DNA from 3 places in the Siminovitchia sp. FSL H7-0308 genome. Region 2 is predicted to be linked to each of the others. Evidence: riboswitches for the same ligand, from Rfam matches in the RefSeq annotation. Region 2 holds a riboswitch; each other region holds the start of a gene.
The links. A riboswitch is a leader RNA that binds a small molecule or an ion and turns the genes downstream of it on or off. The one in region 2 is predicted to bind glycine.
Positions count from the first base shown of each region.

Region 1: it holds a riboswitch for glycine, as region 2 does, so the genes downstream of both, glyA (serine hydroxymethyltransferase) here and gcvT (glycine cleavage system aminomethyltransferase GcvT) in region 2, are expected to answer to the same signal.
Region 3: it holds a riboswitch for glycine, as region 2 does, so the genes downstream of both, MHB50_RS20830 (ACT domain-containing protein) here and gcvT (glycine cleavage system aminomethyltransferase GcvT) in region 2, are expected to answer to the same signal.

Region 1 is NZ_CP150282.1:797,056-801,782, reverse strand. It holds gene sdaAA (L-serine ammonia-lyase, iron-sulfur-dependent, subunit alpha) at 1-265, opposite strand, end outside; gene MHB50_RS03835 (serine dehydratase beta chain) at 271-765, opposite strand; gene glyA (serine hydroxymethyltransferase) at 781-2,031, opposite strand; glycine riboswitch at 2,204-2,310, opposite strand; gene speD (adenosylmethionine decarboxylase) at 2,656-3,963, opposite strand.
Region 2 is NZ_CP150282.1:1,548,180-1,552,906, reverse strand. It holds gene gcvPA (aminomethyl-transferring glycine dehydrogenase subunit GcvPA) at 1-1,185, opposite strand, end outside; gene gcvT (glycine cleavage system aminomethyltransferase GcvT) at 1,205-2,311, opposite strand; glycine riboswitch at 2,478-2,572, opposite strand; gene MHB50_RS07310 (SNF2-related protein) at 2,706-4,406, shown strand; gene MHB50_RS07305 (YqhG family protein) at 4,375-4,727, shown strand, end outside.
Region 3 is NZ_CP150282.1:4,441,149-4,445,875, forward strand. It holds gene MHB50_RS20815 (SDR family oxidoreductase) at 1-6, shown strand, start outside; gene MHB50_RS20820 (3D domain-containing protein) at 357-977, opposite strand; gene MHB50_RS20825 (class I SAM-dependent methyltransferase) at 1,202-1,816, shown strand; glycine riboswitch at 2,010-2,088, shown strand; gene MHB50_RS20830 (ACT domain-containing protein) at 2,186-2,461, shown strand; gene MHB50_RS20835 (PFL family protein) at 2,475-3,836, shown strand; gene MHB50_RS20840 (superoxide dismutase) at 3,900-4,520, opposite strand.

The DNA of each region.
Region 1 (4,727 bases), 750 kb from region 2:
TTCCTGTCAGGTAATTGCCTTTCTCTTTATATTGTTGCAGCAAGTAAGCGTCACCGCCCGAAATACCGCTTGGAGCCGTTGACTTGTCTTCAATGCCTGTTTCAATCGCGTCTTTCATCCTCAAAAGCCGCTCTTTCATTTTCTCGAAAATGTCTTTCTGGCTTCGGCCGGTCTTGCTTGCTTCCCATTCCAGCATAAGCTCGCCAATTCCCCAATTTTTTTCATGACACTGTTGGAGCAGCTCTTCCATCGAAGAGAATTCCATTCTTTTCACCTGCTTTCTGATAGATATGTTTCTTTGATCCACTCCATATCAATCTCGGTATTCAACAACAGATCCAGCCGATGCTCATTCATGTAAAAAATTTTTGAAAGCCCCCCTCCCAGGGATGCACCTCCAATTTCCAGCCCCTTGCCTTTCCTTCTGACTTCAACCATTAGCGTATTAGGGTGGTCAAAGTAAGAACATTGGTTCTCCATTTGAAACGTAACGTTCATTTTTTCATCTTGCGCAAGATCGAAGGCATAGCGAATACCCGGGTCATCCGTATCCATGCCAAGCAGGCCGCCTAAAATGGCCTTATCTGTCCCATGCCCCCGATATGTTTCCGCGAACGAATCATAGAAAGTGATATGGGCATAGTCGGGAACACCCCCGAGAAGATCATAAGCAAACTTTCCGATGGACACGACACCAGCCGTATGAGAGCTGGAAGGCCCCACCATAATTGGACCGATAATATCAAAACAACTGTTATAAATCACTTTCGCCACCCCACTTTATCTAACCAATAGCTCTTGATAAAGGGGATATTCGCGACAAAGTTGCTGTATCGTTTCTTGCACGCGCTTCGTAACAGCCGGATCTCCCTTGCTCTTTAAAATATCCGCTATAGCGCGACCAATGAGCTCCATATCTTTTTCTTTCATTCCGCGGGTTGTGACAGCAGCGGTTCCAATCCGAATCCCGCTCGTCACGAATGGACTTTCCGGATCATATGGAATTGTATTTTTATTGACGGTGATGCCTGCTGCTTCCAGCAAATGCTCCGCTTCTTTTCCAGTCAGTCCCCAAGCACGCACATCCAACAAGACAAGATGGTTATCCGTTCCGCCTGAAACGAGCCGGGCCCCCGTCTCTAATAAGGTTTCAGCAAGTTTTGAGGCATTTGACACAATTTGTTGAGTGTACGCTTTAAAGTCCGGTTGAAGCGCTTCCTTGAATGACACCGCCTTAGCAGCAATCACATGCATGAGCGGTCCGCCTTGAATGCCTGGAAACACTGCTTTGTTTATTTTTTTCATCACATCTTCATCATTCGTCACAACAATTCCCCCGCGCGGGCCTCTCAATGTTTTATGTGTTGTACTCGTAACGACATCCGCATACGGGACGGGAGAAGGATGAAGGCCACTGGCTACAAGGCCGGCAATATGGGCCATGTCCACCATTAAAATGGCTCCCGTTTTGTCCGCAATCTCTTTAAACTTGAAAAAATCTATGATTCTCGGATATGCACTTGCACCGGCAATGATCATTTTAGGACGCTCTTTTAAAGCGATGGCTTCCACCTCGTCATAATCAATCAAGTGGGAATCCTCTCTTACACCATAAGCGACGACATCGAACCATTTTCCTGACAGATTGACGGGGCTTCCATGAGTCAAATGCCCACCGTGTGATAAATTCATCCCCATGATCTTATCGCCCGGCTCCAACATCGAGAAGAAAACAGCCGTATTCGCTTGAGCACCGGAGTGGGGCTGAACATTGGCAAAATGGGCATCAAATAAAGCCGTTAACCTGGCAATCGCCAATTTTTCAACAACGTCTACGTGTTCACATCCTCCGTAATACCTTTTGTCCGGATACCCTTCCGCATACTTGTTCGTTAAAACAGAACCCATTGCCTCCATCACATCTTCACTGACAAAATTTTCAGAAGCAATCAATTCCAATGATCCATCTTGGCGCTTTCTTTCTGCCTGAATAGCCCGATAAATTTCCACATCCCCGTTTAACAAGCTCATTTTGGTTCCTCCTTTTCCCTATCTTCCCCTCCTTGTATTTTTTCGCACACAAAAAGGACAGGGGAAAGATAGCATTTTAATCTACCCTTCCTCTGTCCTGTTACCTGAGAGTTTAAAACTTCATAACGAAGTATTCCCCTTTGGTGGCCTTTACAGGCGCTCTCCAGAGACGCGTCCAAGCACGGTACTTTTACCTGAGAGATTATATCCCAAGGAATTTTTTGGGACTTGCTCCTTCGGTGCCAAACCCAACGGTTTAGTCTCTCCCGTGATTTTCATTCGCAATTATTTGATTATTTCATAATATATCTGAACTTCAAGGGATTGTCAATAAAAAAATCTTTTTCTGTACCTTACTCTTCATGAAAGCATGGCATTTATCCCTAGCCGCTGTAGAAAAAGAACTGAAAAAGGATTCGCTGAAAGTGCTATTCTCAAGATTTTTCACAACATCTAAAAGGGAAGCCTTGGCAAATTGCGTTTTTCCAATCGCTAGGATCTCTCTGCCGCGCCGCCTGGGTACTCCCGGGAATCCTCGGCCCTCTGCTTTCGATGGTTTTTGACGATTACAGGAATCATTACTCGATATGAAAAATCCCCTTGTCTTGAGAAATTGTAAGATACTCAAAATTGGTTTATTTCTTTTTGGTATATTACATGAAGTTTGAGGTCTTTTATACAGTTACTGATTAAGCCCGTTTTCGGAGGCTGAAGACTTGGGGGCAAATGAAATAATTTTTCTAGATTTGAGTCGATTGCTCGATGGGGAACTGAAATGTCAGGGATTATTTTCATGATATTTTCACGGCTGGCCAAATGGAATCCCCAGACACCAAACGACGGCACCACTGTATAATAGGCTTTCGTTTTGAAACCAGCAGTATTCAATGTTTTTGCTATGCTCCAATACACTCTCGGAGTATCCCTCGGGGAATTGGATTGGCATGAAACGACTCCTCCCGCATTCAAATGCCTGCCGGCCCCTATAAATAATTCTTTGGTATATAATAAGCTGGTTGTAGGATCGACGGGATCAGGAAAATCAACGATGATGACATCATAACCCTCCATTGTTTTCTTTAAGTATTCCATCGCGTCCATTATATGCACCTTTACCCTGCCATCCCTTAACGAGCCGGCATTTATAGCAGCAAGTGCGGGCTCCTCTTTTGCCAAACGAATCATGACGGGGTCAATATCCACAAGATCTACATGTGCTACATCAGTATATTTTAATATTTCACGAAGCGCGAGTCCGTCCCCTCCGCCTAAAATCAGTATTTTTTTTCTTGATTTTGCCAGTTCCATTGCTGGAAATACCAGTGCTTCATGGTAATACCTTTCATCAAGGGATGAAAACTGCAACTCATCATTTAGATACAATCGAAGGTCTTTTCCCTCGACAAGCAAAATATCCTGAAAACCACTGAATCCTCTATACAAGATATTGTGCTTTCCATTTATAAGTTCTTTCAGAACCTTCATGTCCGACTCATTTCCCCGCTCTTTATTTGTTACATGAAGTGGTTTTCCCGGCTCACGAATACTTTCATTTTCAGAAAAAATTCGGCTTTTATGCCCTCTTGGGATTTCATGCATAAAGACGCGCCTTGCGCCTATTTTGCGTAGAAATCTTTGTAACACATTCCAGACATCCTGATGGGAACATGTATATAAGTCCAAAGCTGTATACCTGTATTCAGGCCAAGTGTGAATAGAGAAATGGGACGAAGAGATAACGATCGTACCCGTTACTCCTTGGGGTGAAAACGTATGGAAATAAGCCATCAGAATTTCCAATTGCAGTTCTCTCAAGGACTCTAAAATCAAACTTTTTACCTCATCAGCGCTATCAATGACACTAGCATTACAATCATAGGCATCCACGATAAAATGTTGTCCTATTACGCCCGTTGCTTCCATGTCGTCCATTCCTTCCAGTCCTGATATTTTTTCGCTTCGCCCGAATCACCCATATTCCCGCAAACACATCCATAACTAACGTATGAACTTATCAATGTGCAAATGCTAAAAAATGAAAACTCTGCCTTGCTCCATTGAGCGAACGGCACGTTTTCGTCTATGAGTAGGATTCATGGATAATTCCCAATCCGTAAAACATTAATCCACTATGCTTCCGCGGTCATGAAGGAATAATGTGAGGAAGTTGGAAAAAATCATTGCGAAGCCATATAGAGTGCGACACGATACAATGAGATAAAACTCCATATATAGCGTTATTTCAATCCACGCACTCATATAGAGTGCGACGCGGATGATGATGGCACTTTAAAGGATGAAATACATATTTCAATCCATGAACTCATATAGAGTGCGAGAAAAAGAGTTTGAAAGAGTCATTTCAGGAATCCGATTTTCAATCCACGCACTCATCATAAAGAAAAACTTCCAGCAATGGACGCAGACCTACAAGATGTAAGCCAAGCAAGGTTGCCATACGATGTCGCGTTCTTTCCTCCACCCCCGTTCCCCACTGAACACAGCAAGACAAAGGCCAAGATCGAGTTCAGTCCATTTTACTGTGTAAATTCCTCACGCTCTATTCGGGATAGAGCGAAACTTCATGCGGCGAAGGTTGTTATTCCGCTTTTTGTTCGTTAAGCCAATCCGGCACTGGGTGTTGGACCAACTAGCTTTTCTCCGGACATCATCCTTTCTTCAGGGGGGCATGACAG
Region 2 (4,727 bases):
CCCGACAGGCTTACGGAGCTTTACAATAAACTCGTTGAAATGAGGCCCGTCAAACGCGATAGAAAATCCGCTTTCTTTCAACGCGTTTTTCGCATAATGTGCTTTTTGGATATTTTGAACAGCCATTTCTTTAACACCGTGTTTTCCCAAAGCCGTCATGGCTACAGATGCAGCCAGGGCGTTCAAAGCTTGGTTGGAACAGATGTTTGATGTTGCTTTATCGCGCCGGATATGCTGCTCGCGCGCCTGCAGCGTTAAAACGAAACCTCTCTTGCCGTCTTCGTCTGTTGTCTGTCCAACAAGTCTTCCCGGAACTTTTCGCATAAGTTTTTTCGTGACGGCGAAATAGCCGCAATGCGGACCGCCAAAGGAAGCGGGAATGCCGAAAGGCTGGGCATCTCCGACCACAATATCTGCACCAATGGCGCCTGGAGGTGTTAAAACACCTAAAGAAAGCGGGTTGCTGGAAACGATCAACAGTCCTTTTACGTCATGGATGAGCGGTTCAATTTTCTTAAGCGGCTCAATTTGGCCAAAGAAGTTCGGGTATTGTACAATTACCGCAGCAACCTCCTCGTTGATTTCAGCCTTTAAAGCCTCCAAATCAGTCAAACCATCTTTATCGGGAATTTCTATCACTTCAACTGCCTGGCCTTTGGCATATGTCTTTAATACATCGCGTGATTCGGGATGGACCGTCCTTGATACGAGAACTTTTTTTCTTCTTGTATGTCCGGCAGCGAGCATGGCCGCCTCTGCAAGCGCCGTTCCGCCATCATACATGGAAGAGTTTGCAACATCCATTCCTGTTAATTCACATATCATTGTTTGAAATTGAAAAATGGCCTGGAGCTCACCTTGAGAAATTTCCGGCTGATAAGGCGTGTAAGCGGTGTAAAACTCTGATCGAGATATCACATGGTCAACGATTGTCGGGATATAATGGTCGTACACTCCCGCTCCCAAAAACGAAACATGTTGTTGTAAATCGGCATTTTTGGCAGCAAGCCGAGACAACTCCTTTAATAAGGCGGATTCGGATTTGGCTTTTTTAATATTGTACTTCCTTTTGAATCGCACTTTATCCGGTATATCCGAAAATAAGTCATCTATTGAATCTACTCCGATCGTTTGCAGCATTTCTTTCTTGTCTTCTTCCGTCATAGGCAAATAACGATGTTTGATCATATTTTTCTCCCCCATCCTATTTTTTTGGACGTGTATAAAATGGCGTTTTAATGATTTTTGCTTGTAAACGTTTTTTGCGCACAGCCACTTCCAACTCATTCCCTACTTCACTGTACTCAGACTGAATGAGAGCAAGGCCGATGTTTTTTTTCAGCGTAGGAGATTGTGTTCCCGACGTGACAAACCCAATTTCTTCATCATTCTTATATACGGAATAGCCATGCCTCGGGATGCCCCGCTCCAGCATTTCGATACCTACAAGTCTTCTAGAAACGCCGTTTTCCTTTTGCTTTGTCAGGGCTTCTTTTCCGATAAAGTCCTCTTCTTTATTGAGTTTTACGGCAAATCCGATGCCTGCCTCTAAAGGAGAAATGTCCGGGGACAATTCCTGTCCATAAAGCGGCAAAGTCGCCTCGAAGCGCAACGTATCTCGTGCACCAAGGCCACAAGGCTGAATCCCCTCTTCCTTGCCTGCTTTTAGCAGATCTTCCCATATTTGAGTGGCGTCTTTCGGGCTACAGTAAATTTCAAACCCGTCTTCACCTGTATACCCAGTTCGGGAAACAAGAGCTTTCGCTCCGTTTACATCAACATTCTGTTGAAATTTGAAAAATTTGACATCTCTCAAATCCACATTTTTTACAATTTTTTGCAAAATCAATTGCGCTTTCGGTCCTTGAATCGCAATCAAGGCATATTGGTCTGAAACATTCTTCACTTCGACATCTTTATCCGCGTATTGTGTTAACCAGGCAACATCTTTTTCCGTATTGGCGGCATTCACGATCAACAAGTATTCTTCTTCATCAAGCCGATAGATGAGCAAATCGTCTACGACTCCGCCATTCTCATAGCACATTGCCGTATATTGAGCGCCGCCCTTCTTCAGTTTGGATACATCATTGGTCATCAATTTTTGAAGAAACGCTTCACTCTCTTTCCCTGTCACCAACACTTCTCCCATGTGGGAAACATCAAAAATGCCTGCTCTTTCCCTGACGGCTTCATGCTCCTCTTTTATGCTGGAAAACTGGACAGGAAGATCCCAGCCGCCAAAATCAATCGTCTTTGCCCCGTACTTTTCATACAAAGGATACAAAGGGGTTCGTTTTAATTCTGACATTGTCCTTCCTCCTTTTTATCTTTTATGTAACATCAGGCAATAAAAAAAGACAGAAAAACCCCTATGAAAAGGTTTCTCTGTCTTGGGACCTGAAAGTTTGACCGCTTTAAGATCGGCTTTCTTCTTTGGTGGTTTTCTCGTAGGAAGAAAACGCTCTCCAGAGTTGCGTCAAACAAGAGTCTTTTTGCCTGAGAGATTCGCACGGGTTCGCGCTTGCTCCTTCGGCGCCGAAAATTCATCGGTCTCTCCTCTTGTCATCATTCGCCTATATTCTTTTTGAGACTGGTTATACTATTATCATGCGAAGCTTGCTAGTTACACACATCGTACCATTCTTTTGCCAATTGTTCAAACATTTTCCTCAATCATACATAGAAAAGGAGAGGCGTTCACGATGAAGGTACCTATCCAATCTGATGCCCAATGGCTTCCGGGCTTCCTGGAGCGAATCGAACAGGATGGCCCTTGGGCCAATCAACAATTGTTCAAGCTGGCATTAACCGCGGAAAAACAGCTACTCGTTCCTGAGTTTGAGGGTCTAGTCGCACCGAACCATTTGCCTCAACTAACATTATTGCCCCATCAACTGGAAACGGCCACTGTCGTTGTGGAAAATATGAACGGCAAAGCCATTTTAGCTGATGAGGTGGGGCTGGGAAAAACAATTGAAGCGGGATTGATCTTAAAAGAATATATGATTCGCGGCCTTGTCAAACGGGCATTGATCCTTGTCCCCGCATCTCTCGTTTCCCAGTGGACATACGAGCTGAATTCCAAATTCCATATCCATGCCGTTGCGGCAACAAAAAGTTATGTATGGGGCCAGTATGACTGTATCGTTTCATCCATTGATACAGCAAAACGGAGCCCTCACTGCGACATCATTTCCGAACAAGATTTTGATTGTATCATTGTTGATGAGGCCCACAAGCTGAAAAATCATAAAACGAAAAATTACCAGTTCGTGCAATCTCTCCCCAAAAAGTATTGTCTGTTGCTGACGGCAACACCGATTCAAAATAAAATTGAGGAAATTTTCTACCTCGTCTCCTTGTTAAAGCCAGGCCACCTAGGGAGCCAAAGCAGCTTTTTGGAGAAATATAAAAATAAAAAATTATCAAAGCAAGAAAATGAACATTTAAAAAGCCTGATTAATAAAGTAATGATTCGGAACAGAAGAGCTGACACCAAAATTGAATGGACAAAGCGCCATGTTGAAACCATTCCGATTGAATTCAGCAAAGAGGAACGCGAGCTTTATGATGGGATTGATATATTAAGGGAGTCCTGTGAATCTTATACAGCAAATGCTTTTTCAATTATTACTTTACAGCGGGAAGCGTGCAGTAGCCGGGAAGCCGTTTATTTTACATTAAAAAACATGTTGCAAAAATATGAAAACCCCTCAGATGAATATGTGAACAAGCTTACATTTTTGCAAACAAAGATAGATGCCGTATCACAAAACTCAAAAGCACTGAAAGCGCTCGAATTGATTAAAAAAATCAATGATAAAGTGATTATTTTTACAGAGTACCGTGCTACGCAACTATACTTGCAATGGTTTTTGCAGCAGCACGGGATTAAATCTGTTCCGTTTCGCGGAGGTTTTAAGCGCGGGAAAAAAGATTGGATGAAAGAATTGTTCAAAAATCACGTGCAAGTACTGATCGCAACCGAAGCCGGTGGCGAAGGGATAAATTTGCAGTTTTGCAACCACGTCATCAACTTTGACTTGCCATGGAATCCGATGCGCCTTGAGCAAAGAATTGGCCGGGTGCACCGACTGGGCCAGAAGGAAGATGTGTATATTTATAACTTCGCAGTGAAAAATACAATTGAAGAACATATTGTCAATTTGCTGACGCAAAAAATTAAACTCTTTGAGCGTGTAGTCGGAGAATTGGATGATATTCTGGCAAAGCTGGAATTTGGCAGTATCGAGGAACATATGCATGATATTTTCAAGGAATCCAAGTCGGAAGGGGAACTGAAGGTGAAGATGGCAAACCTTTCCGCCTTCATCCAGTTTGCTGATTCCATAAGAGAGGAAAGTGAAACAAATGCTTCAACAAGAAATACATCAATATCTTGAGAACTTTTTTGAAGCGACGCAATGCACCATTTTGGAAAACGGCCCCGGATTTTTAACCGTCCAATTAACGATAGAAATGGATAAGGAACTGATGAATCGGCCATTTTATTGGACATATTTAGAAAAGACGGGCGGAATACCCAATCCGGGAAAACTGACTTTTATTACAGATGAAGAAAAAGCTCCGGAAAATGTAAAGGGCGAATATATACATTTTGGCGCCCCCCGTCTTCACCAATTATTCCATTCAGCCAAAAAAATGGCAGCCTATATCCGGTTGTACGAACAGCCAAACCCACCTCCATTTCAATCCGTTCCGCT
Region 3 (4,727 bases), 1.7 Mb from region 2:
AGTTAAGATCACCCAAATGTAATGGCTATGTCTTGTCCCCCTCATGCATTTACTGATATGGCTTTATAAAACAGGGTGCTTACAAGAAAATGGGGAATTTGATCCTTGATATTTGCGGGAATCTGTCATGAGCTGTGGAAATACTTGTGGTATATGTTGTAAAAACAATGGAATGGAAATTATGGAATGATTTCAATCGGAGACCGTCTAGGGCTCCGATTTTTTTGATAAAGGCTCTATATAAATGTTGGGGTTTTAAACATATGTCAAAATGCAAAATCAGTCGCAGAAATACGAAGCGTTTTTCTGCGACTGATTTACTTTAGAAGCTTTTTAGACAGCCCCTAATTCTTTGTTTACTCGTAAACTGTTACTTTAACTGTTCTGACTCCCCAGTTTAATGCTTCCTGATTAGTAGGCACGTGCAAGTCAATTTTATTTCCTTTTATCGCGCCGCCAGTATCTCCCGCAACGGCAGTTCCGTATCCTTCTACATGAACTTTGGACCCAAGAGGTATGACATTCGGATCAACGGAGATGACTTTGGCGTTAGGGTTTTTTATTAAATCAATGCCGGTAGCGGTAATGCCGCTACATCCTTTGCAACTGGCCGTGTAGGCTGTCGCTGTAACTGTGATTGTTTTATTGGCAGTTTCATTTGTCGTATCATTCGTAGTTTCATTCGCGGTTGCTTCGGGACTGGCAGTCTGAACAGGTGCTTGTGGCTTTTCTGTTGTATTGACTGGCGCCGCCGTGTTTGAATTCGTAATCGTTAATACTTGATTCGGGATGATAAGGTCACTTGTTAGTCCGTTCAAACTTTTTAATTGGCTGACGGAAACCTTATGCTGTAATCCGATACCCCAAAGTGTATCTCCCTTTTTAACTGTATATGTGTCCGTTGCCGCTGAAGCTGCTCCAGAAAAACCTACTACTAGAATAGATGCTGTAACCATAGATATGACTATTTTTCTCAACATGCAAAACTCCTTTATTTTAAATCGTAGGTCTTAGTATAACAGGGGAATATGACAGCCGTATTTCATCTGTATATACTTTCGGTTACAAAATATTTCCAAAAAACATGAACATGTCTTGGTAACCAAGCCAGGGAATCGCTATTTTCAAGGTTCTAAACAAAAAAGACACTATATTACAGAACCGTGTTATATTTTAATAAAGCCGGGAGCGAGGAGGAAGAATGGTGAAAAAAGAGAAGCTGGTTCGATTGTTTGACAGGCAAGCGAAAAGATATGCCAAGGGAAAGGATTCTGCTTCGTTAAAAAGGTGGCGCCAAGAGTTGATTCGTCAAGCCGAAGGAGAAGTTCTTGAACTGGCGGTTGGGGCGGGAGCCAATTTTCCTTACTATCCTTCAGGGGTCAAGGTGACGGCGACGGATTTTAGTGAAGAGATGCTTCGCAAAGCCAGGGTGGCGGCCGCCGCTCATCACATGGATGCTGTCTTTATTTGTGGCGACATCGAGAAAATGAGCTTTGATGAGGAATCGTTCGACACCATTGTTTCGACGCTTTCATTTTGTTGTTACGAAAATCCTCTCGGCATGTTTCAAAAAATCCAGCGTTGGTGTAAGCCTGACGGGAACATTTTATTATTGGAGCATGGCATTAGCTCTCATGTCGCGATTTCGACATTCCAAAGGACTTTCAATCCACTTTTTTGCCGTGTGGTCGGATGTCATCATAATCGTGACATGCTGGAGCTTGTAAAAGCTTCGGGAATCGAGATTGACAAGGTGGAAAGCCACTGGTTTAACATGGTGCATCTTATTTGGGCCAAGCCGGGAACCCGGGTCTAGTGCGTTATCATCCGAGTCGGAAGGGTATGGCAAAGGCGAATGAGAAGAAATGTCCTTTGCGCTATTATTTCACGATTATCAGACGGGAGTGCTAAGTTTCTAAAAACTGCTATTGACTCAATACGAGCCGGATTGTTAAAATAACTTATCGACAAAAATATGAGCAATGAGGGTTATGGATCAAACTATAACCGGAGCAGCTTCTGGAGAGACCGTGATTTACGCGGCGCCGAAGGATTCACAATCTCAGGCAAAAGGACAGAAGAGTAACATACGAACTTTTATGTACGTTATTCTACTGACTTTCGGAGATTGGAGAGATCCAATCTTTTTTTATGTTTACAATTTCAAGAAGGGGGCTATTACAACATGGAGAAAAGACGCGCAGTTGTCAGCGTGGTTGGGAAAGATCAAGTAGGGATTATTGCAAGTGTAACGAAAGTGTTGTCGGATCACCACATTAACGTTTTGGATATCCGGCAAACCATTTTGCAAGATTTTTTTACAATGATGATGGTTGTTGATGTAACGGGCATTGAAAATTTGGAAGGCTTGCAAAAACAGTTTGATGAACTTGGCGTGAAAATTGGACAGCAAATTAATATTCAACGGGAAGAGATTTTCCAGTCGATGCACCGTATATAGAAGGAGAATGTATATGAATATAGCGCTGAACGAAATGATGGAAACGATTCGGATGGTCCAAATGGAAAACTTGGACATTCGCACCGTCACCATGGGAATCAGCCTGTCGGATTGTGCTGATTCTGATTTTGAAAAAATGAACAAACGGGTTTATGAGAAAATCATACAATACGCCGGGAATTTAAAAAGCACGGCGGAGGCGGCAGAAAAAGAATTCGGTATTCCAATCGTCAATAAGAGAATATCCGTCACGCCAATTGCCGAGTTGCTGGGCAATGCGACGAAGGAGCAGGCGGTGGAGTTGGCCAAAACATTGGACAAAGCGGCCGCCACAATTGGCGTCGATTTTATCGGAGGTTATTCTGCTCTCGTTCATAAAGGCATTGCCAAAGGAGATCAAACACTGCTTGACGCTCTCCCGGAGGCATTAAGCGTAACGGAGCGGGTTTGTTCTTCCATTTCTGTTGCCACAACAAGAACGGGCATTAATATGGATGCTGTTCGCGAGATGGGTTTGATTATAAAAGAAGCGGCGGAAAGGACGAAGGATCGAAACGGGATTGCCTGTGCCAAGCTTGTCGTTTTTTGTAATCCTGTTGAGGATAATCCGTTTATGGCGGGTGCTTTTCACGGTGCGGGCGAAGGAGAAGTTGTGCTGAATGTGGGAGTCAGCGGCCCGGGCGTCGTGTTAAATGCTTTAAGGCGCCATCCGGAGGCTGATCTTGGAGAAGTGGCAGATATTATTAAGAAAACGGTTTTTAAAATCACGCGAGCCGGCGAACTGCTTGGCAGGGTTGTTGCAGAACGTCTCCAAGTTCCGTTCGGAATCATGGATTTGTCACTTGCTCCCACGAACGCCATGAATGACAGTGTTGCCGATATTTTGGAAGAAATCGGCCTTGAGCGGGTCGGAACACATGGGACAATTGCGGCTCTCGCTTTAATGAATGACGCAGTAAAAAAAGGAGGGGCCATGGCGAGTTCTTATGTCGGCGGTTTGAGCGGCGCTTTTATCCCGGTGAGTGAGGATGAGGGAATGATCCGGGGCATCGAAGACCAGGCGCTCACTTTATCCAAACTGGAAGCCATGACATGTGTTTGCTCGGTTGGACTCGATATGATTGCCTTATCCGGCGATGCTTCACCTGCCACGCTGGCTGCGATCATTGCGGACGAAGCCGCGATCGGTATGATTAATAAGAAAACGACAGCCGTTCGCGTCATTCCAGTCCCGGGAAAGCGGGAAGGAGATATCGTGGAATTTGGCGGACTGCTTGGGCGGGCGCCAGTACTGGGTGTCAACCAATACAGCTCAGAGAAGCTTATCCGCCGGGGCGGGCGTATTCCTGCACCGCTGCAATCATTAATTAATTAAGTAACATAAAAAAAGCTCCCGGGTCACCAGTCCGGGAGCTAATGGCATATTTCTTTGCCTCAATTACCTTTTATTCAACGCTTCCAAATACAATTCATTCACTTGATCCCAATTCACAGTGTTCCACCAACTAGAGACGAATTCCGGTCGTCTGTTTTGATACTTCAAATAATAAGCATGTTCCCAAACATCTATGACAAGCAGCGGTGTTTTCCCGGTCATTAACGGCGTGTCCTGATTAGCAGTACTCATGATGGATAACTCCTCACCATCAAGTACAAGCCAGCCGTACCCACTGCCAAACCGGGAAATGGCTGCTTGGGAAAGCTTATCTTTGAAGTTATCAAAGGTTTTAAAGTAATGTTCGATGGCTTTAGCAATATCCCCTGTTGGTTCATCACCTCCTTTTGGGCACATGATTTCCCAAAAAAGGCTGTGGCAGTAATGCCCGCCGCCGTTATTTCTGACACCTGTCCGTATTTCCTCGGGCAGGGAATCCAAGTTGCTGAGGATATCCTCAATCGGTTTATTTTGCAGATGTTCATGGCCTGCCAACAATGTATTTAAGTTATTGACGTATGTAGCGTGATGTTTACTGTGATGGATTTCTAATGTTCGGGCGTCAATAAATGGTTCGAGTTCATCATAATCATAGTTCAATTCCGGTAAAGCGAATGATGACACTTCTATTTCCCCTTTCCTATTAATTATTGCACATACACAAAAAAGTTTCCCTAATGCAAAATTAATATAAAGAGGTGTCTTTGTCAACTCTTTCGTACAAAATAGGACTTTATTACTACGAGAGGTTTTTTGAAGTTCTCTAAAAAAGGTTTTTATGATTCATTTGAAAAGTGGTGTAGGGAAAATCAGGATTTGGTTTTCTGTCAT